Regions from separate parts of the Pseudoalteromonas sp. SaAl2 genome, predicted to be linked through region 1. Evidence: riboswitches for the same ligand, from Rfam matches in the RefSeq annotation. Region 1 holds a riboswitch; the other holds the start of a gene.
The links. Region 1 has a riboswitch for lysine ahead of lysC (lysine-sensitive aspartokinase 3). Riboswitches for the same ligand answer to the same signal wherever they lie in the genome.

Region 1 (15,634 bases):
AACGACGTAGCTAGTACCGTATTCTTCAATGTTGATATATAAGGCTGAATCAGCACCAAAAATATCATGTAGCTTTTTAACGGGCACTTGGTGAATATCGTTTGCAACCGTTAAACCATTACCTTTAAAGGTTTGATCAACAACCGCAACAGGAAATACATAAAAACCTGATTCAGCGATAGGAGTCATCATTTGTGTCATTACGCTATAAGGCGCGATGACTTCTGGTGTGTTGTTTAAAGGAGGCAACACAAGAATTGAATGAGGATCTGCTTGTCTAAATGCACTGTAATCATGGCTCGGTGGCGGTGATACACAGCCTGCGAGTGCTGTTAATAATGTTGCGATAGAGATTAGCTTTAAATAACGCATATTAAGCACCCTTTGCCGATTTTAGAAGAAAGTCGATGTACTGAACTGATTCAGGAAATAATTGTTTTTCTGTTTCAAAATGAGCAATACCTTGCACAGCATTGCCTGTATCAAAATACAGCATACCTAAATGAGCATGTAATCCTGGTGCTATTGCTTTACTGTTATTAGCTGCATCAGCAATAACCTGCTCTAGAATAGTTATTTGCTCTTCAACCGAAACTTCATCTGCTTTTAAATAAGCATAAACGGCGCTGTTATAGTCACCGTAATAATAAAAGAGGTTCTTTGGTGTTATTACACCCAGTAAGCGCGACGCATACTATAGCGGTAGCGATTAGCTTTTTCATGCTTTACTACCCCATTGACCCGATTCAAGACCAGTAACTAGTTTATTTACCACTTCACGAATCGCTAAATCGAGTACTTTTCCGTTTAATGTTGCATCGTATGAAGCTGTGCTACCAAAGCCAACTACTTCACGCTCTGATAAGCTGTACTCGCCAGCACCTTGTACTGAGTAAATAACTTCTGATGTTGTTACATCAACAATGTTAAGTGTTACTTTGGCGTATGCAATTTGTGATTTGCCTTTTCCTAGTAAACCGAATAATTGGCGATCACCTATGGCTTTACGGCCAAATTCAGTTACATCGCCAGTTACTACAAACTTTGCACCGCTAATTACTTGCTTTGCGCCTGTTAATTTAGCTTCTTCTGCAAGTGCTTGCATATTGTCGCGATCCAGCACACTAAAACGGTTAGTTTGTTGTAAGTGGCTCATTAAGGTTGTTTTTGCTTGGCTACCTAAGCGATCTTGGCCTGATGAAAATATACCATTTTGAAAACTTGAGCGATTTACAAACTGACCCACAACTAATTTACTCTTGGTGCCAGAGTAAGTGGTGTTGTAAGTTGCGACTGTTGGTGTGTCTATAGCTTTTGATGAAGTAGTTGCACAACCAGATAAAGTGGCAGCTGCAAGTGCAGCAATAAGGGCTGTTGCTAAATGTTTTTTATTTTTTAACATGAAATTTTCCAATGTTCGTTGGGGGTAAATAATTAAACGAACACTTGGGGATGTACTTATACTGATAAGCTTATGACATTATTCAAGAATCCGTTCCGTGCCCATTTATAAACAAAAAGCGATAAATATGCAATTATTATTACTTTTCATTGTTAGTAGATGTTAACAAGCATTAATGAGTACTAACTTCTATTGCTTAAATACTATTAATATTTTCTCTGATTTTGTCGGCTAACTTTTTAGATGCATCATTTAATTGCGGCTGTAAGTGCAGGACTATTTCGGTAGGCGGTAAGTCGGGTAGTCCATGGGTTATTTAAATCACTGCGTGTGGAAGTGATTAAACGCGATAATATTCAGCACCTTAATCAGGCTACACCAAGCAGTTTGTCGCGTATCCAAGATGTGGGCTGGCAGCAGCATTTATCGCATTTAATTGCTATGCCACAAAAACAGAAGCGCTGGAATTTATGCATACCAATATTATTGATGCCATGAGCGATGTGGCTGAGGTATTTAAAAATGAAGGCTTAGAAACTCGTGTTGATGTTGACCAAACTCACTGTGCTTTAGTCGTGGGGCATGGCAGAAGCCAAAGGGGTCAAATCTTGACTTCAGAAGCCAAAGGGGTCAAATCTTGACTTCAGACATTAAAACTCCTCAACGTCTGCAATTGACATACTTCTGACTATCAGGTTTGGTTAAGCCCTGTTTATCGGCTGTTATAAATCAACCACTTAAGTCACTTAAATACGCCTACTACATTTTGCGAATAGCGTTTAGTTTATTTATCTTGTTGATCACACCTAAATCAAACAGTTGTTGCGCTGTAGACTTGAGCAATTGAGTTTCCTCTGGCGTGCGATGTTCTGTAATGATTAATTTTGCATAGCTAATTTGCAGCCGGTTTATTGCGCGGGTTTTCTTTCTGCATTCAAAACACTTGATTGCATGTGCATCAATCCAAAACTTTAATTGTTCAAACCAGTATTGCTGCTCTTTGGCAAAAAATATAAATGCTCTGTGACAATCAACACACAGCTCTTGTATATCAACATAGAGTTGCCTTGGATATACACAGTAACTTTGTTTCTCGATAACAGCGGGGATTGCTGTTTCTGGATAGTAACGCACGCTTTCGTATCGCCAATGGGCATTATCGATTTCTTGCTTTGTATAGCTATTACCAGAGGGAATTGGCTCGCTGCCATATAGTGGGTGGTTCACATAATTGACCATAGCAGCTAATTACCCAGCACAAAAAGGACAGCTAAAGCCCCTACTGCTAGTGCAATTATCAAACTTACATTAAATTTAGAAAACAATGGAGGAGTAACCGCTGCTTGGTTCTGCCAAGTCGCTTGTGTTGTTATTGGCGCTTTGAGCTTTAGGCCGTGCTGGCATTTCAATGTCGGCAAGCTGTTTAACAGTCATCACAACTTGCTCGCAAGTAACGGCATCGCCATTAGCAATCGTTATATTCTCAATAATGCCATTACAGTCTGCCATCACTTCTAACACGACTTTATCTGTTTCAACATCAAACAGTACATCGTCTACATAGACTAGTTGACCTTCATTAACATAAAGGTTAGTTATTTTTGCTGTTGTTACCGAATCAGGCAAAGTTGGTACTTTAACTTCTTTGTTCATAATCCCTCCTTGGGTGTAATACCACTCAAAACTGACGGCTGACGGCTGACGGCTGACGGCTGACGGCTGACGGCTGACGGCTGACGGCTGACGGCTGACGGCTGACGGCTAAGTTATTACCCAAACGCCACGTTAGCAAACACGGCGGTCATTAAAATTGGGCACACAAAGCGAATATACTGAGCAAACCAAAACTTAAAACCACTGCTTGCTTGATGCAATTGGTTGCCACGGCGCCACAACCAGCCTACCGTAACAAAATAAAACAAGCCCATTAATGGCAGTTGGTATTGCGTTAACACCATAATCACTAAACCAAATAACCAATCAAAATTAAAGATGATTAATGACGATGCAGCCAATACCGTTAGACTAACCATTAAGGTTGCTGATTTACGCTCAACTTGATGATTTTCAACTAAGAAGGCCACAGGAATTTCAGTTGATGAAATGGTCGAGGTCAGTGAGGCTATCGACATGAGTACGAAAAACAATAGCCCAACCGCTAAACCTATTTCGCCCATGGTATTAAATAGCTGGGGTAAAATTGCAAAAATAAGTTGTGCCTCGCCAACGAGTTTGCCATCACTAAATACTTGTACTCCGTTGTGCTGAGCCACATAAATGGCTGGAATAATTAATAACCCAGCTAAAAATGCTACCCCTGTATCAAGCAAAGCTACCGATGCGGTTAATCGTGGTAAATTGGCATCAGGCTGTAAGTAAGAGCCATAAATCATCATACAACCCACTCCTAATGATAAGGAGAAAAACGCCTGCCCCATAGCCGCTATAATTAAATTAGGCTCAAACACTTGGCTAAAATCAGGAACCAAGTAGGCTGCAAAGCCTTCACTTGCGCCATCAAGCGTGGCAATGTAAAAAATTAAACCGACTAATAAAACCAACAACATAGGCATTAAGCGACGAGACCAGGTTTCAATTCCCGATTTAACCCCTTTTAAAATAATGCTGGCAGTCAAAATGAGCATTAGCGGCGTAAATACAAAATTACGCGCTGTAGAGTCTGTTTGTAGAAATTGACTTACCTGAGTAAAACCAAAGAAAGTAGCAATGGGTTCAAGGGCGTAAGCTATCATCCATCCGGCAACAATCGAATAAAAACTTAGCATCACTATGGCGCCAGCTAAGCCTAAATAGCCAGCAGCAGCCCCTACTTTTGGTGCTTGATCTTGCCATGCGTTTTTAAGTGCTTTAACTGGATTCGCTTGGGCTTGATGACCTAAAAACAGCTCAGTGTATAAAGCAGGCACTGCCAACAAAAATATTACGATAAAATAAACCAGTAAAAATGCACCGCCACCGTGATTCGCCGCTTGCGTAGGAAAACCCCAAATATTACCTAAACCAACCGCAGCGCCAGACGCCGCTAAAACAAAACCAAGGCGGCTTTGAAAACCATCACGCAATTGTGCCATACATCTACTATCTGTTATTATTTTTCATTATTGTGAATTAAACCATATTTCACAGCGACTGAGTAATAAATTTGTCAATGCTGGCGCAGACCATTAGTAAATGCGCACTTTATACCCAGCTTTTATATTTTCACTGCTAGCCATCTGGACTTTATGCCTAACCAATACTTTGATCAGTACCTGACTGTAAACCCATTTAGTGCCTCTGAGATTAATGCACAAAGCGTTTTATTGTTGAACGCAGAGTCTATTAACTTTGCTGATTTCGCATTAGATAATTTACTCAGCCCATTTGAGCAAGCGGTTATTGAACGCAGAAAAAGCTGTAAAGCAAAACAAGAGTACCTTGCCACGCGTTTATTGCTTAAATTTTTAGTTAAACACTGTTTTACTGAATTTGCCGATACACCCGCTCATCACATAAGCTCTGAATTTGATGAGCATAGCAGCAAACTTTTATTGCATATAAAAAACACGAATACCGTTTTGAGTAGTTGTTTATCTCATTCGAACGGTTTTGTTGGAGCAGCGCTGAATATTGAGCAGGTCGAATTTGGTTTTGATATTGAGAAGATAAGCTTGAAACGCCCGTTTGAAAAATTGGCTAAGCATTTTTATCACCAGCAAGAAGTCGACTCAATCACCGCAAATGAGCAATGTGCCGCTCAGCGTTTTTTTAGGATTTGGACGTTAAAAGAAGCACTCGCCAAAGCGACTAGCCGCCCTATTGCGCAGCTACTCAGTCCACATGTTTTCACCGAGCTCGCAACAGCTAATTTAAATGCTAAAAGCACGGTATTTGAAGGCTTTGACATAACTATCGTGAATAAAAAAAGCACTGACTGGCAGTGCTTTTATATCACTGATTTACAGCAATTATGCAGCGCTTTCGAGCTCAAGTAAGCGGCTGTGAATAGCTTGAACAACTAAGTCTGACTCTGCTTGCTCAACTAAAAAGCATAAATTATGTTTGCTCGCACCATGACAGATTAAACGAATATTAAAGTCGCTAAGCACATTCATTAAATTAACTTCTTGTTGGCGAAGCTGAATTTGTGAGCCAATAAGCGCCACCAGCGTTAGGTTATTTTCAACCGACACATGACAAAATTCAGCGAGTTTATCTAAGCAATCTTGATCAAGCTCAGGACGAGAAGCATTTGGTGCATTATCAAGAGTAATTGCCACACTGATTTCAGAGGTTGTCACTAAATCAACCGAAATATTAAACTCACTTAATATAGTAAATACACGCGCTAAGAAACCACTGGCTAACAGCATTTCAGGGCTTTTCAAGGTCAACAAAATTTGGTTTTTACGTTGCGTGACAGCACGAATACCAGGTATTTGCGACTTTTCACGTTCGATCCACGTACCACCACGCTCAGGCTCACGACTAGAGCCTACAAATACACTAATATGGCTTCTACTAGCGGGTAAAATTGTTGCTGGGTGCAAAACTTTTGCGCCAAAGGTCGCCATTTCGGCTGCTTCATCAAAGCTTAAGCGGGCAATTGGTGTGGCTTTTACGCACAAACGCGGATCGGTGCTAAAGATACCCACAACGTCTGTCCAAATGTGTACACTTTTCGCGTTGACAGCCTCTGCTAATAACGCCGCGCTGTAATCTGAACCTCCACGGCCAAGGGTAGTTGTTTGCCCATGAGCATCACTACCAATAAAACCTTGGGTAACGACAACATGTTCTTTTAATAAGGGGATTAAATGCGCTTTTGCCGCCATTGCAGTCGCTTCTACATCTGGCGTTGCTTTTGAGAACTGGCTATCAGTTTTTAATACTTGGCGTACATCAAAACGCACCGCATCTAAGCCATTTAGGCGTAATACTTGAGTAAATAAATACGACGATAAACGCTCACCAAAGCTTAATAATTCATCGTGTTGTTGCTTAGATTTAAGCGTTTCGCTGGCAAGCGATTTAAACGCTTTAATTGTTTCAGTAAAACCATGTGCTAAATCAGCATCAAGCGATAGTTCATTTAAAATGGCGTCTTGGATAGCAACCACACCATTAATGTGTTCGCTACGCTCTTGGGCAGTTAAGTCTTTTTGCATAAAGCAACGAGGTGGTTTGTTACACCTGCGCTGGCACTCACAGCCACAACGCGCACTGTGTTATCAGCTACAATAATTTCACTACAACGGCTCATAGCGTCAAAATTAGCTACGCTTGTACCACCAAATTTAGCGACAACGTAATCTGATTTTGCATTGCTTAATTGTTGCGTGTTATTTGTAACTACTTGGGTATTCATGTCGTCTCCTGTTGTGGCATTTAACCACGATAATACAAGAAGAACTTGGCAAGGGGGTGCTTGATAAGAAAAGTCCACTGCCAGAAGCTCTCCACCTAAATTGGTGACAGTTTTGAGGATTCAGCCCCATAAACCGAAAAACCACTGTGACGTCAGTTGTTCTTCTCGGCGAGTATTTCCCTCCTTAATGATCAAAAGCAAACGTCGCTTCACATTAAGTACCTAAATATCGCACCTCTTCTGAATGTTAGATTAACTACTTTAAATTAGTGGTTAAAATAACAAAGCCCGCTATAAAGCGGGCTTTGAAAGTTATCGTTTAGACGTCTAGCTGTCAAGTTGTTTTATTAAATCTCGTACGATTAAATAAAACTCCCGGCAACATAAGAGCCAACATAACCCACCGTATAAGCAATTAATAAATAAACCGACATACGTAAATAGCTCATAAAGGTCAGCGCTTTTACTTTGCTCATGGCAATAATACCCGCGGCCGAACCTATAATAAGCATAGACCCACCCACACCTGTAGCATAGGTAAACGACAGCCACTGCTGCGGGCTCATTATGATATCGGCTTTTAACAATGCAGCTGTTAGCGGCACGTTATCAACCGCAGCTGATAGAATACCCATGAGGTAATTTGCATATTGCGCTGGCATTAGCTCATATAAGTTAGTGAATTTACTAAGCATACCCACTTCTTTTAATGCACCAACGAGTAACAGCACACCAACAAAAAATAGTAAAGTGTCGTATTCTATTTCACGGATGTAATCGATGATTTTTTTGTTTACGTCTTTTTTGCGCATTAAAAACTGTGCAGTTAAAAACATAAGTGACAAACCAAACAAAAAGGTCAACAACGGCGGTACATGGTAAAGTACGCTAAGCGTTAATGTAGCTATAATAGTTGATAAGAAAATAACCGCGATGGTGATATCGGTTTTTTCAATACGCCGCTCTTCTTGCTTAGTAAACTCGACGGCACCATTTAAGCCAAACGACAACATAATCGCCAGCAGAGCAACACTCGCCAATGCCGGTACAATAAGCAGTAGCAAATTAGCAATACTGACTTTGCCATCAAGGAAAATCATCAAGGTAGTTACATCACCAGTTATCAGCGACACCCCACCAGAGTTAACACTAAAGACAATCAAAGTAGCGTATTTAATAAGCTTTTTCGGATCGAGTTTTAACGACATCACCACCGCAAGCGAGATAAGCGTGGCGGTAATATTGTCTGAAATCGACGAAAATAAAAAGGAAAAGCCACCAATTAAAAACATCAGCTTACGTTCACTAATGGCACTAGGCATCACTCTGTGCACAATATTTTGGATAAAACCTTTGGAGTTCAAGTAGGCAACAAAAGTCATTGCAGCCATTAAAAACAACCATAGAGTGGCAATCTCTAAAATATTGTGATCAAGTTGGTGTTGTACATTTTCGGGGCTTTGCCCGTTGAGTGGCGAGATAAATAAGATAATCCAGCATAAAGTACCAAAGAAAAGCGTGGTTTTGGCCTTGTTTACATGGATAATATCCTCTATAACGATGAGCACGAATGCAAGCGTTATCAGGGTTAGGATAATTGACGTTACCATGGTGTTTGAACAACCTTTAGAAAAATGTAAAAATTGCATTCTTATGTCACTTATGTGACACGGCGCGCAGTCTAGCACCAAAGGCATTGTAAAACTATTGCCAATTACCTATTTTATAACAATCGCTGATTCAGCCTAAATGAGAAGTACTGGAGCGTTATGATCCCAGCTAAAAAGTTACTAAATACCCTGACAGAACATTGGGGGATGTTAGAACTATTATTTAAACGTTTTAAAATGGCTGATTTTAGCTTGAAAGACGTACAAAATGCGATCAAACAAAAACAACCAACTTGGTCAAACGAACGTATTTACAAAGAAACCAACCGGCTTTTAAATCAAGATATTATTATACCTCTAGCTAAATCGTCCCAGCTGGAAATTAACCGTGCAATTGCCGACTTTGCGACCTTTTTATTGCAAGAAGAACATTTGGGGCTTGCGCAAGAGATCAGTGTATTAGTTGATGACCTTGCTCGCTTAGGCAACCGCTTAGCCAATGCTGGTGAAATTGAAGATTACGATGAATTACGTCGCTTTAGCCGCATTATGGATGACCGGGTCCGTAAAATAATGAAACTGTTTGCCCACAACGAAAATGCCATTTTAAATATTGTGGAGCAAGCAAAAGCCAACAACGCGGTGCAATCGTTGCAAAAGCGCTATAAGGCGGTGATTGAAGCCTTTGATGAATATATTGAGCCTATGCTCGAAATGGTGGATATTCGTGGTGATTTTCATGCTTGCTTTAGTACCATTGAAGAGCAAATAAGTACACAGATCGCGCACATCGAACGCTCCGGTAAAGCATATCAAGATAAACGTATGCTAGAGCAATTACGTACGCGTATCTTAGAGATGCACCTTGTTGGACGCGAGAGCTTACGCAAAAGTGCCGATATGCTCATGCCCCTGCGTGAAGAATTACGCCGTAATAATATGATCACCCGCCAAGCAGCTAAAGTACTTGGCTTAATTCGTAAAAATGGCGTAGATAACATGCTAAGTAATGTACAACCGCATTTTGTCTCTGATGCTCAGCGTTTTTCACTGGGCCAGCAACGTCACATGGTAGCCTACATGGCAGGCTTGGTGGAATTTGAACATAGTGAATATGAATTGCCTGACCAACAAGATGTGCCCGCATATGTTACACCCAACATTCCAGATTATAACAATGTTAAAACTAGCTTTAAAAAGCGTTTTAATGCTAAACGTAAAAAACCCGAGCCTTTATTAACTTTTCTTGGTGAAAGTTATCCAGAACTTGAAGCCGACGAAATGCTGTTTTTATATCAAAAATTAATTAGCGATACTGATATAGAAATCAGCCAAAGCGATGAAAAAATGCGAGTTAAAATCGCCGGACAACACTTTTCACTCTTTCCATTTAATACAAAGCCTGTTGATCCCAAGCATAACCAAACAGGGAATGAGTAACCTCTATGACACAAATTAATTTAGATGAATTAACCCACCTACAAGCCATCAATAAAAAACTGGTAACGGGTTATCATATTAGTGAGCAAGACACTTTAATGTGGCAAGAGCTTGATCAACACATTGAGCAATACAGTGCGCTATTTAACTCTCTCGGCCATGACTTACAACACGATAGCCGCGGTTTTTATTATTTTGCCAGTGACGAAAGTACACCAAACATGGGGAAAATCTCTCGCGCAATCGCACTCACCGTTTATATATTAATTGAGCATTATGCCAATACCGGCAAAGATCCTATGCGTGCACTATTTGATGAAGTGAACGATTTAGAGTTGATGCAAACCTTAGTGCAGATGAACAAACATTTGTTTGATCAACTCGAGATTTTTTCGGGATCAGATTTACGTAAAGATGTGTATTTACGCATGATCCGACTCGGCCTTGCCCGTGAAGTTGAAGGCGGTTTTATGTTACAAGCCCCAATTTACCGCTACATCGATGCATTAATGGAAGTAAATGAAGAAACCTATATTGGAGAGGACGAATAATGAAAAACCTATACGGCCTCAGTAAGCTCGCATTATTAAACACCGCCGGTTATGCCAAATGTGTGATCCCGCTTGATAAAAGTAGCTCTATTTGCGCGCCAAATAATACCGGTAAAAGTTCGGTTATTAATGCTCTGCAGTTTCCACTTATCAATGATTTACGCCTTACCGAATGGGACGGTCATGATCTAGATGAAACCCGTAAGTTTTATTTCTCATCAGATCAATCTTACATTTTACTAGAAGCAAACTTACCGCAAGGCCCTGTGGTCATCGGTGTTGCGGGTCTTGGGAAAATTGCCGGTTACGCCCATCAGTTTTTTTGTTATCAAGGCAAACTGGAGCTTGAGCAATACACTCAGGGCAAAACTATTATTAAGTTCACCAAGCTGTTTAATCACTTAAAAGAGCAAGGCTTTAACCCGATTGAACTCAAAGCCCAAGAGCTCAATGCTTTACTAACAGGCGGCGCAACGCCGTTTGATGGCGACATTAATTTAAAAATGATCCCGCTTAATAATGTGCAAGATTCGGCGATTTATAAAGAAATATTCCGCCGGATCTTAAACTTACACAAGCTTGGCGCTGCCGATGTTAAACGTTTTATGCTCCGTGTGTTTGAACGCCATATGTCAAATTCGAAAGTCGACTTTTATGAAGTATGGCGCCGCTCATTTGATAAAGTAAATCGCGCAAAACGTGAATTAAAAGCCCTTGAGTCAATGCAAGAGCCAATTAGCGCCCTTGAATCTATGCTTGAAAATCAAACCGTACTCAAAGGGAAATTGGCCGCTTACGCCCCTAAAATTGACCAAGCGTTAATAGACTTTGATACTTACCAAGAAGCACAACTTAGCGAACTCAATGTTGCCCTTGAGGACATTGAACACGAAAAACATGAGTTTGAACAAAAGCAGCAGCTCTACGTTCAGCAATCGCGTGATATAGAACGTAAGCAGACTCAAATTGAACAATGGTTTTTAGACTTTAATGCACTAAAAGCAGAGTTTGAACTGGTTAATATGGCAACGCTTAAAGTGAGCCTTGGCCAGTTAAAACAAGATTACGAGTCACTATCGCATTCAATAAATAGTGCTCAAGGGCAAAGTTTACACACCCTTGATTACCGTATCAGCGAAACCCAAAAGCAAATTAAAAGTTTAAAACTGCAACTTAAAAACCTTGAATTTAATTTGTTCACCCGAATGCGTGAAGATTTATCGCTCAAAGAAGTGGAAGAAATTTCACGTATTTTAAACCCTGATATTCTCTCGTTTGCCACCACCAGCAGTGGTGATATTGATATCAGCGATGAAGATGCATTTGGCGAATTTTTAACGCAATTATCTGATAACGTAAAAGGCGGCGTACTTACCCTGCCCGGCGCGACCATTAAATTGAAAAAGCTCTCTGTTGTGCAAATGCAAACAGGCGAGAATAAAGAGCAACTGACAGCGCAGCTAAGCGCCCTTGAAAATTCATTAAAAGAATTTAAACAGCAGCGCGAAGTAGCTGCAAATGTTGCTGATAAACAAAAAGAAAAAGATGCCCTATACGATGAGCTAATGAGCTGCGAAAGTGCACTGAAACGCTTTGAGCAATATGAGGTGATGTTGCAGTCAATTGACGCTCAAGCCATGCTGAAAGAGCAGTTAGTCGCCGAGCGCGATCAGGTTGATGAGTACTTACAAGATATTCAAAAAAAATAGTGGCTCAATCGCAGACAGACGCTCAATTATTAAATCTAAAAAGGATTTACTATCACGTCAAGCTGATCGCCTGCGCCAAGTTAAATCTGAGAGAATCGACCATACCCTTGATTTATACAGTGGCAAAGTCACCCCTTATATGATTGATATTCATATCGACTTTGACAACTTGAGCGATTTAGTCCATCACTTTAATAAAGACTGCCAAGAGCTACGTAATTTTGATATCAACGTTCGAAATACCTATTTGCACATTTATAATGCAGGCATCACTAAGTTTGATAACGAAAACGATGAGTTTACTAAATACCAGAAACTGATCAGCGCATTTCATAATATTGATAACGAACGTGATGCAGTTGAGCGCCAAGCCCGTGTTGCACTGACTGAAGTTGCGGCAACCATTAAAGGCTTGCGTGAAGACTTAGACCGCTTGCGCCGCGAAATGAATAGCTTTAATAAAGGCATCAGTCAGCACCGCATTTCAAACCTACAAGCGTTCAAAATTAATGTTATACCGCGCAAAATGCTGGTTGATAGTATTGATACCATTATCAGCACTTCCAATCAGTTTGAGCAAGGCGACACCCTTGATTTATTAAGCCAAGAACCTTACAGCGAAAGCGCGGTAAATGAAGCAAAAGACCACTTAATTCAACTGGCCTCAGATAAAGCCGGTTTAACCCTAACCGACTTATTTGATATTCGCTTTGAAGTAGTTAATCGTGCAGGTGAGACAGAGCATTTTGATAAAATCGATTCGGCCGGCTCTAACGGTACTCGTATTACGATTAAATTATTATGCGGCATGTTGTTTATTCGTTATTTATTAAGCGACCAAGAACAAAATCTTTACCGTATACCTATTTATATCGATGAAGCGGCCGATATTGACCCGCAAAACCAAAAAGCAATTATTGAAACCGCACTAAGCTTTGGCTTTGTGCCTATATTTGCCTCTGTTAAACCACAGATTAGTTGTGATTACATTGTACCAATTAGATCGGTTAAAGACGGCGCCCAGAACTGGGTAGATGAAAAAGACTGGATAGAAGTCGAGCACCAATAAGATAAGAGCGACGTTTCTATAAATTAATATATCATTCAGTCAAGGACGACTAAACTGATCAGTACTTATCGTTTATACAAATTACAGGTAAAAAATAACATTTCCTTGAATTCATTCTATGTTATGTTATCCAACGAATAGTCATTAAATTTGCCAAGGAGCAAACTCCATGAAAAATATACTAATTGCAACTGCTGTATTACTACTTGCAGCCTGTGCAAAAACCCCTGATATTGATTACGACAAATCTGTGGACTTTGGTAACTACAAAACGTTTGCTTGGTTTCCACAAGCGACTTTGGCTAACGCGGATAATTATCAAATCAGCCCATTGATGGAAAAACGTGTGCGTGAAGCGGTAAATACACAATTACAAGCACACGGTATGACACTTGCCGACGAAGCCTCAGCAGATGTATTAATTAACTATCATGCCTCTGTTGATACTAAAGTTGATGTTGATACATTTAAGGTAGGTTATGGCGCACGTTGGAATTACTGGGGTATGGGTTATAACACACAAACAACAACCCATGAATATGATGTAGGTACTTTAGTTATTGATGTTGTTGATCGTGCCTCTAATCAGCTTGTTTGGCGCGGTGCTCGTGAAGGTCGCCTACAGAAAAAACAAACGCCTGAACAGCGTAACAAAGCAGTTCAAGAAGCTGTTGCGACTATTCTAAGTGGTTTTCCACCAGAAAAACTTGCACAATAAACTGCTATAACTAATTTTATAAAAAAGCTCACTTTTTAGTGAGCTTTTTTGTTTCTGAACAAATTTAAATTTAATCCATTTTATACTTATACAAAAGATCATGCGGTATGTGGCAGTAATCATCGGGGAAGTTGGTTAAGCGGTCTTGATGCTCGGGATCGCTTGCAACGTAGTTTGTTAATGGTTGCACTTCGACTACGACTTTAGCGGCATCATCACGTTGGTTGATATAATCTCGCGCTATGGTTAGGTGTGTTGGCTGTTTACTATAAATGGCTGTGCGGTATTTCGGACCAATATCATCGCCTTGCTTGTTAATGCTGTAAGGGTCGATAATTTCAAAAAAGTATTCGATTAAACTGTTGAGCTCAACTTTACCGGCATCAAAAACCACCTTCACACATTCAGCATAACCATCATACTCACCGGCTGTATTACTGCTGATACCATTGGCACGCCCAGCTTCTGTCACCACGACACCCGGTAAATGCTTAATAAACTCTTGCACTCCCCACAAGCAGCCGCCAGCAAAATAAACGGTTTCTAAATTGGTGTTATGTAATGTGTTCATATATCAACCTATGTGAATAGACATGAATGATTATCAAATGCAATTTTCTCTCATTAAGATACAATAGCGCTCTATTTAAAACGCGTACTAACAACGTAATAAATATGATAACAACAAATAATCACACCACTATAATTAAAAGCGCAAAGAGATTTTAACGTGATCAAAACTGTACACCTAGCAATACCAGCCATCTTATGTAATTTTTCAACACTCACCCTGGCCACAAATAACACTGATGATATTGAACAAATAACAGTGCACTCCTCCGCCACAGCAAATCAACTACCTGTGGGCACTTTCGATGCACCAGTGTCAAATTTAGAGTATGACCCACGAGTTGATTTACAATCACGTAATATGGCTGAGGCACAAGCCGATGTCACTATACGTGGCGGGATTTTGAAAACACTGGTTTTAGTGTTGGTAGCGTGACTTTATTCGATCCACAATCGGGGCACTACTTTGCTGAAATCCCTATTGCCCCACAAATGCTTAGTGGTGCTAAAATTTATACTGGCGTTGATAATGCTTTTAATGGCATGAATAGCTCGGTAGAAACAGTTGCTTTTGGATGGACACCAATCAACACCGGCGGCAGTGCTTCTTTAGGCGTTGGTAATAACGACTTTAATCTACAAAGTGTTAATGCAGGCATTAGTACTCCTCTTGAAGGAATGAACGATTGGCAGTTAGGCTTTCAAGGTGAATATTCGCACTCACAAAGTGACGGTACTATAGAGTATGGCGATCATGACTTTAGCCGTGTATCAGGCCGCGTACAACTAGTCGGCCCACAGTCACAAACTGATATTTTTTATGGCTCACAGCAAAAGTTTTTTGGTTGGCCAAATATGTACACCCCTTTTGGGGTAAATGAAACTGAAGACTTAGACACTGAACTGTTTTTAGTTAATCATCAGCAAAACTATGCCGCTGATAGCTCATTTGAAGTATCGGCTTATTATCGTAAGAATAACGATCATTATATATATTCTCGTGAAAACCCAAGTGCCTTTGAGGCTTTTCATGAGACCGAAGTTAAATCGATTGGTTTTTCAGGACGTCATGCTCAAAATCACTCATTTGCTTTAAACTACTCGGCTCAATTTATTGAAGACTCAATAGAATCAACCACCCTTGAAAATAACTTCACCTCTCGTAATTACTATAAAATAAGTGTGTTACCTGAATAT
Region 2 (15,634 bases), 1.9 Mb from region 1:
TATTTGTTTACTCTACGCGATAAAACATCATAAAAACGTGGCTAGTTTATTATTACGAGGTACGTTTTTAGCAACAAACTCTGATCTGCAATGGATATATGGCGCTGACGGTGCGGGGGCACAATTTTACCCTGAGCTGTATGAGCAGTTTGCACAAAAGCAAGCTGACGTTAAAAGTATACTCGCGCTCTATCAACAGCAACTTAATGTTGATGATCAGATTAGTGCGAGCCATTATGCAAAGTTATGGTGTCAGTGGGAGTCAGTGTTATCGCAGAGCCGAGATTGTCCCGATTGGACGTTAAACTGTCCGCAACATGGTTTAAATATGGCGCGGCTGATGGTGCATTATTTTAGCGCTCAATGTTTTATAGAAGAGCAGTTTATATTGAACAATAGCCAGAAATTGGCACACATTCCTATTTGGTTTATTCACGGTAGACATGACTTAGTGTGCCGCTTTAGCGCGATACAAAAGTTTGCTAAGCAACTACATGCGCAGTTATTAGTGCTGGATGAAATTGGGCATGGTGTTGATAGTCAGGTATATTTATCAGCAGTACGGCGAGCAGCCGATCATATGTATATCAAATTATCGAGGGATCAATGCAAGGGCTAATACAACGCGTTAAGCACGCTAAAGTCGAAGTTAATGGGCAAGTAATAGGGCAAATAGGGCAAGGTATTTTATTGTTACTCGGTGTTGAAAAGCAAGATGATACTGCAAGCGCGGAAAAACTATTACACAAGGTGAGTAATTACCGTATTTTTAGTGATGAAAACGACAAAATGAATTTGAGCTTGCGTGATATCAAAGGCGAGTTACTAGTCGTATCACAATTTACGCTTGCTGCCGATACCAAAAAAGGTATGCGCCCAAGTTTCTCATCAGCCGCGGCTCCCCAGCAAGCAAATGAATTATATGAGTACTTTGTGAGTCAAGCGAAAGAACAGGGATTAAAGGTGGCAACAGGCCAGTTTGCATCTGATATGCAAGTAAGTTTATGCAACGATGGGCCTGTAACCTTTAATTTAAACGTATAAACTATTTTTTGATCATGACAATATGATTGGTGTATCCCGGTATTTTTTCGATACTGGGTATTTTACCAAAGGTTGTGATCAGTAAATGTTCCAATTGCTTAAGTTGGGACTCATGGGCAGATAAGAAGTTAATAAATAAATAGCCATCTGCTGACAGCGCGTTACGCACTTTTTGATAAAAAAGATGTTTATATAAAAAGCCCGGTGCATCGAGTTGACTAAATAGGTCAAGGATAATCCAATCATACTCTTGGCCTTGATCTAATACTTCTTGTGCGTCAAAACAGCGTAAATTAGTGGCATGATCGCCGCCAAAAAAACGCTTATAGCAATGAATGATACTTGGGTTTTTCTCCACCGACATGAGTTGGCTGTCAGGATAAACATGTTGCAGATAGTTACGAATAGCCCCTGCGCCCAGACCAAGCTCAAGAACTGTTTGGGGCGCAGGTAAAGGTTGCCACAAACAGGCTAAATGCTGCAAATGTGGGAACAACAGATGACTCGGGCGGCTTTTTTCAACTACAGATTGTAACGTCTCATTTATCAGTAGCCAGCGAAATTGCTTGTGCTGGCGTACTTGAATGCTGTCAGAGCCATGTTTATGCCAATATATAAGCTGTCCGATGCGGTGGCAGTCTTCAATAAAGCTATGCTTTACGGCGCCGGAGCCTGCAATTAAATTTTCCATATAAGTAGCTTAGACGAGTCAACATAAAGCGCCAGCCTGTTGTGCAAATTTTACAGTAAAAACAGGTGCTCACCAAAGTCGTATTCCAAGTTTTTAAAAGATAGCGTATGGTAGTTTGCAATAATAAAGAACCAAATTGTTTTATTTAACCACTGCGCATTAAAGTAACGTGGTATTTGTACGGCAGGAGAGAGTATGTTTCAGGTAACTACCCCGCAAAGTAGTGAAGATTGGCAAGCTTATTATCAATTACGTTGGCAAGTATTGCGCGCACCTTGGGATCAGCCCAGAGGTTCTGAGCAAGATGATTTGGAACAAGATGCTGAACACCGCTTTATTAAAAACAAGGTCGGCGAAGTCTTAGGCGTCGCGCGTTTGCACTTTAATAACCAACAACAAGCGCAAGTACGCTATATGGCGGTTGCAGAAGGAAATCGTAATCAACACATTGGCAGCCGACTACTACACGAACTTGAAAAAATAGCATGGACACAAGATGCAGATGAACTTGTGTTATTTGCTCGTGAACGTGCATTAGAGTTTTACCAGCGTCATGGCTATGAGCTAAAAGAAAAAGCACATTTAGCTTACGATGATGTACAGCACTTTAAAATGATCAAGCAAAAGCCATCAGAACCAGGTTGGTTTCGCCACCCTAATTGGACCCAAGTGCTACAAAATATTTGGCGTGAATCAATTCCAATTAGTGATGCAATGGGTATAAAAGTTGAAAGTTATACTGATTGGCAATTTACCACTATTGCCGATTTAGATGCTAATTTGAATTTACATAACACCATGTTTGCGGGCTCTATTTATAGTTTAGCGACGTTAACAGGTTGGGGGGCGACTTACTTAGCGCTTAGAGAAGCGGGTTTTGAAGGAAATATTGTGCTTGCGGATGCAAACATAAAATACCTAAAACCACTCAATAATGATCCTCGCGGCAGTGTCGATTTAAGTGGTTGCAAAGGTAAATTGAGCGAGCTCGAAACAGAAGGTAAAGCGAGTTATCAAGTGCCTGTAGAAATCTATGATGGTGAAGCACTAGTCGCTGAGTTTGAAGGTACATTTGTTGTAAAAAAATAAAATGTATTGTATTAGATAGATTAAAGAGCCAAGCAGTGCTTGGCTTTTTGCTATATAAAATTATAAGTGTCAGAGCAGGTCGGTTAGTAATATACCTACACCAATACGTTCGATATCTGCATTATAATCAATTAAGCTTTCACCATATCCGTTAAAATACTGTGCATAACCTCGTAATCGCCCCCACAATGGGAAAGACCAATCTAGCTGAATAGCACCACGGTTATCAGAGTTTAAGTTATTGCGCGTCATAAAACTAAACTCATGATCTTCATAGCGATAAGCACCACTAAATTCAAAATAGCCCATGTATTTATAAATATCAGGGTTATCATCACCTTTGGCTTCCATGGGGTCTTCTTTTTTATCTTCAGGAATGCGGTACCAAGGTTTAAAGCTAAATACAAAGCCTTCATTTTCCCAAATGAAATTAGCGTAAATACGGTTCCATGAACGAGAATTGGGCTGGCTACGGCCATTTGATTGATGCACAAAGCCCAATGAAACTGCCATTTCATCACCCCAAAGTACATTTTCAGGGTCTAAATAATTAACCCAAAAAATTTCTGGTTCGTAATTGGTTTCGCGAAAGGGGGATGATATGTCGTTATTATAAAATTGCCAAAAAAGATTGCAAGGTAAAGCCAAAAAACACGGCTTGATCTTCATCTGCAAAGTTATCGTAAAGTGGTACTTTAATCGAAAGTTGATATTTAACCTCTAGATTATCTAAAGACTCACCATCAGGCTCATCCGACAGCTCACTTAAACCACTAAAGGGACGAACATTAGGATTTGAAACATAAGATAAAGGTAATATATAGTTTCGTTTATGGGGTGTAATTACATTGCGATTTTTTTTACTGACTTCTTCACGCGCTTTGCGCTTATCTAGTGCTGTAATTTGCTTGCTTTCATCGAGTGCAGAACACCTTTCACGTAGTTGAGCAAGCGTTTGTTCACCATCGCCGGCAATGGCTTCATTCAAAATACATTGTTTAACTAATTCAATGTCGCTGTTTTGCTCATTTGCCTTTTCAGTGTCAGCTTGTTGTGCTAACACACTTGTTGATAACAAAGTCGTTAGTAAGATCCCGTTGCGCCAAGTCATTATTATTCCTTTGATAAACGTACATGTTAAAAAAGTATACAGGGTTTTATATCTTAGTGACTGTGAACTTTTACTTAACTATTAAAGAAAGTATTATTTATGTTACGACAGATTTACTAATTTTGATCATCTTTATAGAGAAAAAGCGGCATTAGCCGCTTTTTCAATGCAATATTAGCACTTTATGCTCATATTACTCTCACGCAATGAGAAGGGGGAGCTTACAGCTCAAATACGTTAGTAAAAAATTTGTAGAGTTCGGTACCTTGATTCACACTTGCAGAGGCAAAGTGTAAAATAGCGATTGCATCACAATCGAGAGTAAGTGTTTGTAATGGCTGCTCATTAAGGTAACGCTCCATGCGTAAAACTTTAGCAATTGGCTCACCGGCTTTAATATGCCCGCCTAGTGGGGCTATATATTCAACCATACCGCCCATCGGCGCGTAATAAGCCATATAATCATTTAAATTACAGCCGTAGCGTTTCATTACTTTTGGTTGATGAGGCGCATCAACAAAAACTTGCTTGTGATTTAAGTAACTTAAAATACTGTTGGCGTCATCAAGTGCCGCGCTTAAATCGATTTTTTTCTTGGCTACCTAATTCAACAGTAAACGCTTCAACTTGTACGTTAAACTCACGGCCTTGCTTTGCTAATTGTTCAGTTAGTTGCCACCATGGGCAAAAGCTGGCTTCATCCATTGCCCCGTCAAAGTCGTTAGGAATAAACAACACATGGGGGATGTTAAAGTAGTTGGCGCTGGCCTTGGCGTAATCTGGGCAATATAAATGCTGGCTAGAAATAGGGCCTGTGTGTAAGTCGAGTACAATATCAGCTTGGTGTGCGAGCTTTTGTAAATTAAGCGCAATACGTTTGCCTGTAGTTAAACGATAATCTGGCCCGGCTAACTGTTGTTCTACTTCATTTATCAGTGCGGATTTAAATACTGCTTTTAGAGTTTGCTCATCGGCATCACTGTATTGCTCTGCAAATTTAGCAGCTAATTGGCTGTTGCAATGATACATACGGTTCCAGTTAGTGCCAGTAATTGGATCAAAGCGACCAAGAGTAAACTCGCCTGATTTTTGATTACAGCCAATTGGGTTCGCATAGGGCACTAAAGTGATATCGCCTTTTAAGTCAAGTTGCTTTAGTTGCTCAAGTAATTGATAAATTACCGCGTTGCCTTGCACTTCAGCGCCATGCATATTTGCTTGTATATAAACGCTTGGTCCGCTGCCATCGCCTTTTAAACGATACACAGGAATTGTTAGCGGTAAACCGTTGGCAACTTCGCCAACGACTATATTCTCTTGGCTGATTGGTGTTGTACTCATCTCAATTACCTTAGATAGTAGCTGGCATCTTCAGCTTGGCGAACACATTGTAATTCGCCACGGTGCAAAACATATTCAGCGGCAAGCTCGTGGCATAAAAAGTAGGGCATGCTTTCAGTAAAACCATAAGCACCGCATTGACTAAATGCGAGCCAGTCATCTTCATTTAAATCATTGGGAAGTTGATGCTCACCTAAGCAGTCAAGCGCAGTACATAATGGCCCATATAAGCTCATTGCTTGGTTTTCAGCCGTTGAGTCACGGAGTAATTGCACAGGGAAATCTTGGCTCGTAACCGCTGGGCGCAATAAATGATTAATGCCACCACTAAGAATCACTTGTTGTTGTCCGTAGTTTAATTTGCGCTCGACAACAGGAGTTGCATAATGACCGCATTCGCCAACGGCATAACGACCAAGTTCCATCCATAACTCATCAACGCCAGCATCGCGTTTAATTTTCGCTAGTGCATCGATTAACGCATCCCAACTTAGAGTTGGTGCATCAAGTGTGTAAGGAATACCTAAACCACCGCCTAAATCGAGCACTTTTAAATGAATACCTAAATTGCTTGCTAGCTGTTGTAGTGGCGCGACCATTTGTGACCAAAGCTGGGCGAGTTTATCGCTACTAAGCATATTTCCCCATTGAAAAATATGCAGGCCGTTAAAGTTAAGTGCAGGGTATTCACTCGTGTTGAGAGCTTGCCACTCATCGCAGCCTAAGCCAAATGGCGTAAGGCTATCGCCCCCTAGTGGGTTTTTTTCACCTTCAGGCCAGCGTAATTGCACCCGCAGTAAAACCTGTAGTTGGCACTGCTTTGCAGTTGCTTGTTCATTGAGCCAACGCACTTGGTTAAGGCTTTCAGCGACAAAAATACGTACACCGCGCTCAATAAAGTATTTAATTTGTTTTGGGCTTTTAGCAGGCCCAGTGTTGAGCACGCGCTCACTGTTAATACCTTGAGCAAGCACTTGCTCAAGTTCGCCTTTACTTGCCACATCAAAGTTAAAACCAGCACCATCTAAGCTTTGAATTACTTTAGACAGTGGATTGGCTTTAACTGCATACCAAAGTTTCACTTCGGTTTGTGCCACTAAACGCTTAAGGTGTGCATTGAGTGAATCAAGGTCGTAGACAAAAAATGGTGTATCAAGCTTTGTTGATAACTCATCAATGGCGGCTTTAACTGGCGTGCTCAAAAAGGTCATTAACGTAAAACCTCTTCAAGTAGTAATGACGCATCACTTTGTTCATCACGGTATTTTACGATTAACGCGCATGACATGCTTAGACCTTGCTCACGTGCCCACTCATTCGAAGCAGGTCGAGAGCCTGGAATTACAATGGCATACTCAGGAATTGGCTCACCTTTATCAAGTTGACGCTCGTTAACGCAGTCATAAACAGGAATAGTTGCTGACAAACGTACGCCTGGCGCAAGTACCGCACCCTTTTTAACTACAACCCCTTCAACGATTACACAACCTGCGCCGATGAAAGCATCGTCTTCAACGACTACAGGGCTTGCACCAATTGGTTCAAGGACACCGCCGAGTTGCACAGCAGCACTTAAATGTACGTTTTTACCAACTTGTGCACACGAACCAACTAGAGCGTGGCTATCAACCATGGTACCTTCGTCAATAAAAGCCCCAATGTTTACGTACGCTGGTGGCATGATAATCGTGCCTTGAGCTACGTGAGCACCACGGCGAACACTTGAGCCACCAGGTACCATACGAACGCCATTTTCGGCAGTAAACTCTTGCGGTGCTAAGTTGTGTTTATCAACAAAACCACCGGCAAATTCGGTGTTAGTACCGTTTTTAAACGCCTCTAAGATACCTTGCTTAACTTCAACGTTAGCATGCCATTGGCCGCTTGCGTCTTGTGTTGCAGCGCGTACTGCGCCTGATTCTAAATTATTTAATAGTTCTAACCAGCTCATTATAAAAACCTGTGTTTAATGCCAAGATAAAATGGTGTTATTTGCATTGTTAATGCAATCTGTTTGGGTTAACTCTAAGTGAGTTAATGGTGGGCGCAAATACGGGCTGTTTAGTCTCCCTTGTAGATGCATCAAAACTTTTACGGGAATAGGGTTCGCGACGGCAAACAAGCTTTGAATTGCTTGCGACCAATCGGCAAATAGATTGGGGTGTTGACCGCTAAGGCTGCGTTTTACAAATTCATGGGTTTGTGTAGGCCAAGCATTTGCGGCAACAGAGACTAAGCCTTTTGCTCCGGCTTGGGCAAAATAAGGCATGAGGGCATCATCGCCACTGAATATCGCTAATTCTGGCGAGGCTTTTCTAAAACCTTCAAATTTAGCAATATCACCGCTGGCTTCTTTAAGCGCCCATAAATTTTTATGATCTTTTAAATTGCTAATAACGGCTGGTGGAATATCAACTGCACTGCGACCAGGCACGTTATATAACATGCAAGGGTGATTGCTTGCGTTCAGCAGCGTTTCGAACCAGTGGGTTTGGCCAACAACGCCAGGCTTGGCATAAAGTGGTGAGCCCAGTAAATAACCGTGAATAGGGAGTTGATTACAGTATTCAACCCACGCAATTTGTTGGGTTAGGTTCATACCGCCAACGGCAACCATTAATGGCACAGTAGGCTTTAATTGGCATACATGTTCAATAATGGCTTGTTGCTCTTTTAAACTAAGTGCTAAGCCTTCGCCCGTACTACCAAGTAGTAAAATGCCATTATTAGCTGCTTGTTGTTGTGCAACTAGCTGTTCAAGTACTACGTAGTCGACTTCGCCTGAATCAGTAAAAGGCGTGACGAGTGCAGTCCATAACGGATAGTCGTTTAAATTAAAGTTGTTTTTCATCTGCAACGAACTTCTTAGGTGTTCGATGAGTTCAATGGGGAAGTTAAAAGCGCCGCATTTACATCATTCGAACATTAAAATTCGAAGAGCGAATGGACTTAAATAATAAGGCACGCAGGCCTTATTATGCTAAGACCAGAAGCTCTCCACCAAACTTATCAACAGCGTTAGCTGTTGTTGGTGACAGTCGCTGGGATTCAACCCAGTCGCCCGAAATAACCCTTCACAAAAAGTGTTACTTCTCGGCGTTAATTCCCCTCACGTATGATCATTGGAGTGTGTGCTCCTCACATACGTTACCTGAATAACGCACCTCTTCTAGCCCACAGTGCGAGTTTAAAACGAGTAAACTCACACCTTAAATAGGGGTAATGTCGGTGATTAAAGCATTTTAGCCGTCTAGGTGTCAAGGCTAAGTATGTCAGGATGTATTGATCTTTGTTTGTGAGAGGTTACGTATTAACTGCTTTTTTCGTACACTAGCAAATAGACAAAGCAAGGGTAGTTAATTAATGGAAAAGTTTCAGGATATTTATCAACGAGCAGCACAGCGAAAAGGCGGTAAAGCGATGTTAGCGCAATTGCTGCATGCGCCACTTTCACAGGCACAGCTTAAAAAGTTGCCCGATGATGCTTGGCTTGAAGAGTTTACCCGCAAGGTTTTTCAAAGTGGCTTTTATTGGTCTGTTATTAATAGTAAGTGGGCAGGCTTTAGAGAAGTGTTTTGGGATTTTAATGTAGAAAAGCTACTGATGATGCCACCAGATATGCTAGAACAAAAAGCCAGTGATGAGCGTATTGTACGTAACTTTAAAAAAGTACAAACCATTGCTGATAACGCATATATGATTCATGAAGTGGCGAGTGAACACGGTAGTTTTAGTGCGTTTATTGCTAATTGGCCTACAGACGACATTATTGGCTTATGGGCATATTTAAAAAAGCACGGCGCGCGCTTGGGTGGTAATACTGGGCCTTATGCACTACGTACGCTTGGTAAAGATACGTTTTTACTTTCACGCGATGTAGAAAGCTACTTGCGTGCACATAAAATTATAGACGGTGGCTTACAAACTAAAAAATCCCTCACTGCCGCACAAGCTTTTTTTAATGAGCTACAGCAACAAAGTGACTTAAGTTTACAGGAGCTAAGCTTAATCGTAGCCTATAGCGTGGGTGATAATCGTGTGGGTATTCAAACAACTGAACCGCAATAGCGGCGAAAGGTAATTTTATGAAATTAGTATCACGCTATACTGACATCGCAGATCAATTTGCTATAGCCGATAGACCAAGCCCAGTTGGCGAACCTTCGCTGCTGTTATTTAACGATGTTGTGGCTAAGCAATTGGCCATTGATGTTGTCCCTGAACAACGAGCTGGCGTGTTTAGTGGAAATCAACTCATATCAAACATAGCGCCTGTTGCACTGGGCTATTCAGGCCATCAATTTGGACATTTTTCGCCTCGCTTAGGAGATGGGCGTGCGCATTTACTTGGGGCTGTAGCTGATCAAGGTGGATTACTTTGGGATATCCAGCTAAAAGGCTCTGGGGCGACACCGTTTTCTCGTGGTGGTGATGGCCGTTGTGCTATTGGCCCAGCAGTACGTGAATACATAATGAGTGAAGCAATGCACGCGCTAGGCGTGCCGACAACCCGATGTTTAGCAGTCGTCGCGACAGGTGAAAGCGTTTACAGACAACCACCCCAACCCGGCGCAATTGTGACTCGTGTTGCATCAAGCCATATCAGAGTAGGATCATTTCAATATTTAGCCACGCAAGGTGATGTTGAAGGCTTAAAAGCCTTAGCTGATCTGGCGATTGAGCGACACTATCCTTATATACAAAGCACAGGCCCTGAGCGTTATTTAGCTTTCTTAAGTGAAGTAATAAAAAAACAAATCGCACTTGTGATCAGCTGGATGCGGGTGGGGTTTATTCACGGTGTAATGAATACAGATAATACACTTATTAGTGGTGAAACTATTGATTATGGTCCGTGTGCGATGATGAATCAGTTCGACTTTGATACTGTATTTAGTTCCATCGACCGCCAAGGCCGTTACGCCTTTGGAAATCAGCCAAATATTGCAAACTGGAATTGCGCACGATTAGCTGAGAGCTTAATGCCGTTAATCAACGAAGATGATGAACAAGCCATTGCTTTACTAAGCCCTTTAATTAATCACTTTGCTGAGCAATTTAATCACGCGTTTACTCAGATGTGGGCTGAAAAACTAGGCCTTGATGGAAATCAGGATTTAGATAGTGAGTTGGTTGCGCAGTTGTTGGCTATATTAAAAGACCAAAAGCTTGATTACACTAATACCTTCGATACGTTAACTGAATCACTGCAAGATAATGCTGAAATACCAGCAACCTTAACTCAGTGGTCGAAGTTATGGTTGCAGCGCACCAATAGGAGTAGTTATGAAGTTATGCGTAAAAACAATCCTAAATTGATCCCGCGCAATCATATTATAGAAAATATCTTAAATGACTTTGTACAATCTGGCCAAAGCGCTACTCTGAGTGAGTATTTAAAGGTGTTGCAAAAACCGTATCAAGCGCAAATCAAAGAAACCTGGTATACAGAAGCTAAAGACGATGCGCATTACAAAACTTTTTGCGGTACTTAATTTTGTCATAGCTGGCTGTTAACTTGCTTTGAATTATTTTTTGATTTACAGCAGGGAATAGGAGGCATTGCTATAAAAAGCAGCAACTCTCATGAGTTTTGATGGTGTTTTTTTACTGTGGGCTAGTTAATGACTGTTATTTATTAATTTTTTTGAAAAATAAATACGGTTTCTACTTGTTGATTTAAAATTAACCAATATAATGCCCTCATGGACTTTAAAGTTTGCATTACTTTAGTCGATAAATCGCTAATACTCTATGTAACTACTTTTTTTACGCATAGTAATTACAACATGCAATTACTATGCTGGTTAGATAAAGTTTTTTATCTAGTCTATACTAAATCAGCGATTTATTATTAAAACTGCTTTAATTGATAAAAATACAATTTAAGTGTTTTCGTTAAGTAATGATTAACAAATGATTTTGTACTCTGGTCAAACTTATTAAGCTAGGGTCACTTAGCTACAATTTAATTGTGAAAATGGGAAGGAAACAATGAAATTAAAATCACTTACTATTGCTATAGCACTAGCTGCAACTAGCGCTTCAAGTTTTGCAGCCGAAAAAGAAGGCTTCTTTATCGGTGCATTTGGTGACTATTACGACGCATCATGGGAAAATATCCGTGGTACTAATGGCATGAATGTTGATGATTCAACAGGTTGGGGTGCTGAATTAGGTTACCGTTTCAACGATTACTGGAGCGCACGTTTAGAATACGCTGATATGGATTTTGATATTTCGAGTTCAGATCCAGCTATGACTGCAACCAGCATGGACGGAGATCGTTTAGGTATTGATGGTCTTTACCATATTAACGGCGGTCCTTTTTATGGTCTTTTTGGTCTTAAGCAATTAGATGTTTCTGAAAATCTTACATTCGCTAATGTAGGTGCTGGTTACCAGCATTATTTCACAGACAACTTCGCGTTTAATGCTGAAGCAGCTTTATACCAAGGTCTTGATCGTGGTTACACCGATGTTGCTGGTAAATTAGGTCTTAGCTACATTTTTGGTAAGCAAGGTTCATCAGCACCGGTTGAAGCGGCGCCAACAGCTGCAGTAGTACCTGTAGCAGTAGCTCCGACTGATAGCGATAATGACAACATCCCTGATGCTGACGATCAATGTGCTAACACACCTATGACTGATGCTGTAGATGGCACTGGCTGTACATTATACGAAGATCGTGAAGTAACTAAGAGCTTACTAATTACTTTCCCTAACAATACTTCAAAAGTATCTGAACAATATTTAGATGATATTGATAAAGCAGTTGCTTTCTTAAATGAGCACCCAGGCACTGAAGTACTTCTTGAAGGTCATACTTCATCTGTAGGTAAAGCTGATTACAATAAATGGTTATCGAAAAAGCGTGCTGACGCTGTTGCAGCTCGTTTAATCGAAAATGGTATCGATAAAGAGCGCATCATCACTGTTGGTTTAGGTGAAGAGCGTCTTAAAAATGAAGCTAACACGGCTTCAGCTCATGCTGAAAACCGTCGTGTTGAAGCGCATGTAACTGTTATTGAACGTGTAAAAGTAAAGCGTTAATATATAGCAAAGTGTTAAAACCCAGCATATGCTGGGTTTTTTTATGCCTGAAAAGACTAAAGTTCATAACACATTGATTTTATGTAGCTGACTGCTATTTATGGTTATTATAATCGTTTCAAAAGAGCTGTAATAAAAAATCTACGCATTTATAGATATTAATAATGGATACGCTTTAGTTTTAAAGACTTAAAGTTAGTTACTAAAGGGCATTCTAACTTGATAATATGACGCTCACCAACTTTGCTTTCGCCAACATTACCCATTAATAAAATGAGTATTTAAATCACTTATCATTCAACGTATTTATACTGAGTATCATGATTTGCTTCGCAGCTTGAATTTTCATCTATACTTAAACGTTTTATAATTAACCATCATATCTAGGTACAAATTAGGTTTTATTTGCGTTTTTCGCACTATCTATCAGTTTTCTGACGTCACCAAGAGGGTAATATTGTGCTACATGAATATCGTAAACACGTAGAAGAGCGTGCCGCGTTAGGTATCGTACCTGCGCCATTAGATGCTCAGCAAACGGCTGATTTAATTGAGCTCATTAAAACTCCACCCGCAGGTGAAGAAGAGTTTATTCTCGATTTATTAATTAACCGTGTGCCACCGGGGGTTGATGATGCGGCTTATATTAAAGCTGGTTTTTTAGCAGCTATAGCGAAGGGGGAAGCATTTTCACCTTTAGTATCAAAAGAAAAAGCAGCTGAATTTCTCGGCACTATGTTAGGTGGTTACAATATTGAACCTATGGTAGAGCTTCTAGATGACGACTCTTTAGCTCCTATTGTAATGAAAGGTCTTTGCGGTACTTTATTGATGTTTGATGCTTTTTACGATGTTGAAGAGAAGGCAAAATCGGGTAACGTATTTGCAAAGCAAGTTATTGAATCTTGGGCTAACGCCCAGTGGTTCACTAATAAACCAGCAGTTGCAGATAAAATCTCAGTGACGGTATTTAAAGTAACGGGTGAAACGAATACTGATGATTTGTCACCAGCACCAGATGCATGGTCTCGTCCAGATATCCCACTGCATGCTTTAGCCATGCTAAAAATTGAGCGTGATGGTATTACACCAGATAAACCAGGTGGAGTTGGTCCAATTTCTCAACTTGAAGAATTAAAAACTAAGGGCTTACCACTTGCTTACGTAGGTGATGTTGTTGGTACTGGTTCTTCTCGTAAATCTGCAACTAACTCTGTGCTGTGGTTTATGGGTGATGATATCCCATTTGTACCAAACAAGCGTGTTGGTGGTGTCTGTTTAGGCAATAAGATTGCGCCAATCTTCTTTAATACTATGGAAGATTCGGGGGCATTACCCATTGAGTTAAATGTTGATAAACTTAACATGGGTGATCAAATCGATATCTATCCGTATGAAGGTGTTGTTAAGCGCCACGGTACCGATGAGGTTATCTCTACTTTTGAGCTTAAATCTGAAGTGATTTTAGATGAAGTTCGTGCGGGTGGTCGTATTCCATTGATCATTGGTCGTGGCTTAACTGATAAGGCACGTACTTCACTTGGTTTAGGTGCAACAGACGTATTTAAAGTACCAGCAGTAACTGAATTGTCTGATAAAGGCTTTACGCTTGCACAGAAAATGGTTGGTAAAGCATGTAACGTAGCGGGTATTCGCCCAGGTCAATACTGTGAGCCTAAAATGACCACTGTAGGTTCACAAGATACTACAGGTCCTATGACGCGTGATGAACTTAAGGATCTAGCCTGTTTAGGTTTTTCTGCAGATTTAACCATGCAGTCTTTCTGTCATACATCTGCTTACCCTAAACCAATTGATGTAAATACTCACCATACCTTGCCTGATTTCATTATGAATCGTGGCGGTGTATCACTCCGCCCAGGTGACGGTGTAATTCACTCTTGGCTAAATCGTATGCTATTACCCGATACAGTTGGTACGGGGGGGGATTCACACACTCGGTTCCCATTAGGTATTTCTTTCCCAGCAGGGTCTGGTGCGGTTGCTTTTGCAGCAGCAACCGGTGTTATGCCACTTGATATGCCTGAGTCTGTTTTGGTTCGTTTTAAAGGGGAAATGCAGCCAGGTATTACCCTTCGAGATCTTGTGCATGCAATCCCGCTTTACGGTATTAAACAAGGTTTATTAACGGTTGAAAAGAAAGGTAAGATCAATGAATTCTCTGGTCGTATCCTTGAAATTGAAGGAGTGGAACATTTAACGGTTGAGCAAGCGTTTGAGCTTTCAGATGCATCCGCAGAACGTTCAGCTGCTGGTTGCACTGTTAAGCTTTCTAAAGAGTCGATTGCTGAGTACTTAGAATCAAACATTGTAATGCTTAAATGGATGATCTCTGAAGGGTATGGCGATGTACGTACAATCGAACGTCGTATCACTGCAATGCAAGATTGGTTAGCAAATCAAGATCTGATGGAAGCTGATGCAGATGCAGAATATAAGCACGTACTAGAAATCGACTTGGCTGACATTAAAGAGCCAATTTTGTGTGCACCAAATGATCCTGATGATGCACGGCTATTATCAGATGTTACGGGTGAGAAAGTCGACGAAGTGTTCATTGGGTCATGTATGACTAATATTGGACACTTTCGTGCCGCAGGTAAGTTGCTTGATGGTTTTACAGGTCGTATACCTACTCAATTATGGGTTGCACCACCGACCAAAATGGATAAAGAACAACTGACGGCGGAAGGTTATTACGGTATTTTTGGCCGTGTTGGCGCACGTATAGAAACGCCGGGCTGTTCACTTTGTATGGGTAATCAAGCAAGGGTGGCAGATAGGGCAACTGTTGTATCTACCTCAACGCGTAACTTCCCCAACCGTTTGGGGAATGGCGCAAATGTATTCCTAGCATCAGCTGAGCTTGCTGCTGTAGCGGCTATTTTAGGCAAATTACCTACGCTAGCTGAATATCAAGAATATGCAGCTAAAATCAATGCGACAGCGGCAGATACGTATCGATATTTAAACTTCCATCGCATGCCAGCGTACACTCAAAAGGCCGATAATATCATTATTCAACAAGTCGTCTAGTTTCTTTTTAGTATCAAATTATTGCAAAAACCCGCTTTATGCGGGTTTTTATTAAGTTTTCATTCATTTTCGCTTGACGATGACTTCTGATCGTCTAAACTCTTTCGCATATAAAATTAACATATGTTATTTTTTGTTACCACGGACGGTACAGTGAGCATCTCACTCTTTCCTATTAAGGTGACTTTATAGCAGTGAGAAGGCGTCATAATGAAACTACCTTTACTAACAACAGTCCTATTTAGTGC

Region 2: linked by a shared signal. The riboswitch ahead of dapA (4-hydroxy-tetrahydrodipicolinate synthase) and the one ahead of lysC (lysine-sensitive aspartokinase 3) in region 1 are both predicted to bind lysine.

The regions. Positions count from the first base shown of each region.
Region 1 covers NZ_CM129605.1:1,268,588-1,284,221, reverse strand. The annotation lists gene ACU8V8_RS06390 (DUF799 domain-containing protein) at 1-372, opposite strand, end outside; gene ACU8V8_RS06385 (DUF4810 domain-containing protein) at 374-670, opposite strand; gene ACU8V8_RS06380 (CsgG/HfaB family protein) at 719-1,402, opposite strand; gene ACU8V8_RS06375 (hypothetical protein) at 1,873-2,043, shown strand; gene ACU8V8_RS06370 (zinc-ribbon domain containing protein) at 2,162-2,629, opposite strand; gene ACU8V8_RS06365 (biotin/lipoyl-containing protein) at 2,717-3,055, opposite strand; gene ACU8V8_RS06360 (sodium-dependent transporter) at 3,172-4,494, opposite strand; gene ACU8V8_RS06355 (4'-phosphopantetheinyl transferase family protein) at 4,648-5,397, shown strand; partial or broken gene lysC (lysine-sensitive aspartokinase 3) at 5,371-6,770, opposite strand; lysine riboswitch at 6,847-7,018, opposite strand; gene nhaD (sodium:proton antiporter NhaD) at 7,133-8,380, opposite strand; gene ACU8V8_RS06340 (hypothetical protein) at 8,540-9,820, shown strand; gene ACU8V8_RS06335 (condensin complex protein MksE) at 9,826-10,371, shown strand; partial or broken gene ACU8V8_RS06330 (ATPase) at 10,371-13,149, shown strand; gene ACU8V8_RS06325 (DUF4136 domain-containing protein) at 13,319-13,867, shown strand; gene ACU8V8_RS06320 (peptide-methionine (S)-S-oxide reductase) at 13,938-14,438, opposite strand; partial or broken gene ACU8V8_RS06315 (TonB-dependent receptor plug domain-containing protein) at 14,601-15,634, shown strand, end outside.
Region 2 covers NZ_CM129605.1:3,182,078-3,197,711, reverse strand. The annotation lists gene ACU8V8_RS15110 (alpha/beta fold hydrolase) at 1-619, shown strand, start outside; gene dtd (D-aminoacyl-tRNA deacylase) at 607-1,044, shown strand; gene ACU8V8_RS15100 (spermidine synthase) at 1,046-1,735, opposite strand; gene ACU8V8_RS15095 (bifunctional GNAT family N-acetyltransferase/hotdog fold thioesterase) at 1,931-2,824, shown strand; partial or broken gene ACU8V8_RS15090 (phospholipase A) at 2,894-3,935, opposite strand; partial or broken gene ACU8V8_RS15085 (succinylglutamate desuccinylase/aspartoacylase family protein) at 4,157-5,276, opposite strand; gene ACU8V8_RS15080 (PLP-dependent decarboxylase) at 5,282-6,487, opposite strand; gene ACU8V8_RS15075 (2,3,4,5-tetrahydropyridine-2,6-dicarboxylate N-succinyltransferase) at 6,487-7,227, opposite strand; gene dapA (4-hydroxy-tetrahydrodipicolinate synthase) at 7,243-8,127, opposite strand; lysine riboswitch at 8,259-8,453, opposite strand; gene ACU8V8_RS15065 (DNA-3-methyladenine glycosylase I) at 8,640-9,344, shown strand; gene ACU8V8_RS15060 (protein adenylyltransferase SelO) at 9,362-10,771, shown strand; gene ACU8V8_RS15055 (OmpA family protein) at 11,271-12,329, shown strand; gene acnB (bifunctional aconitate hydratase 2/2-methylisocitrate dehydratase) at 12,789-15,386, shown strand; gene ACU8V8_RS15045 (autotransporter outer membrane beta-barrel domain-containing protein) at 15,597-15,634, shown strand, end outside.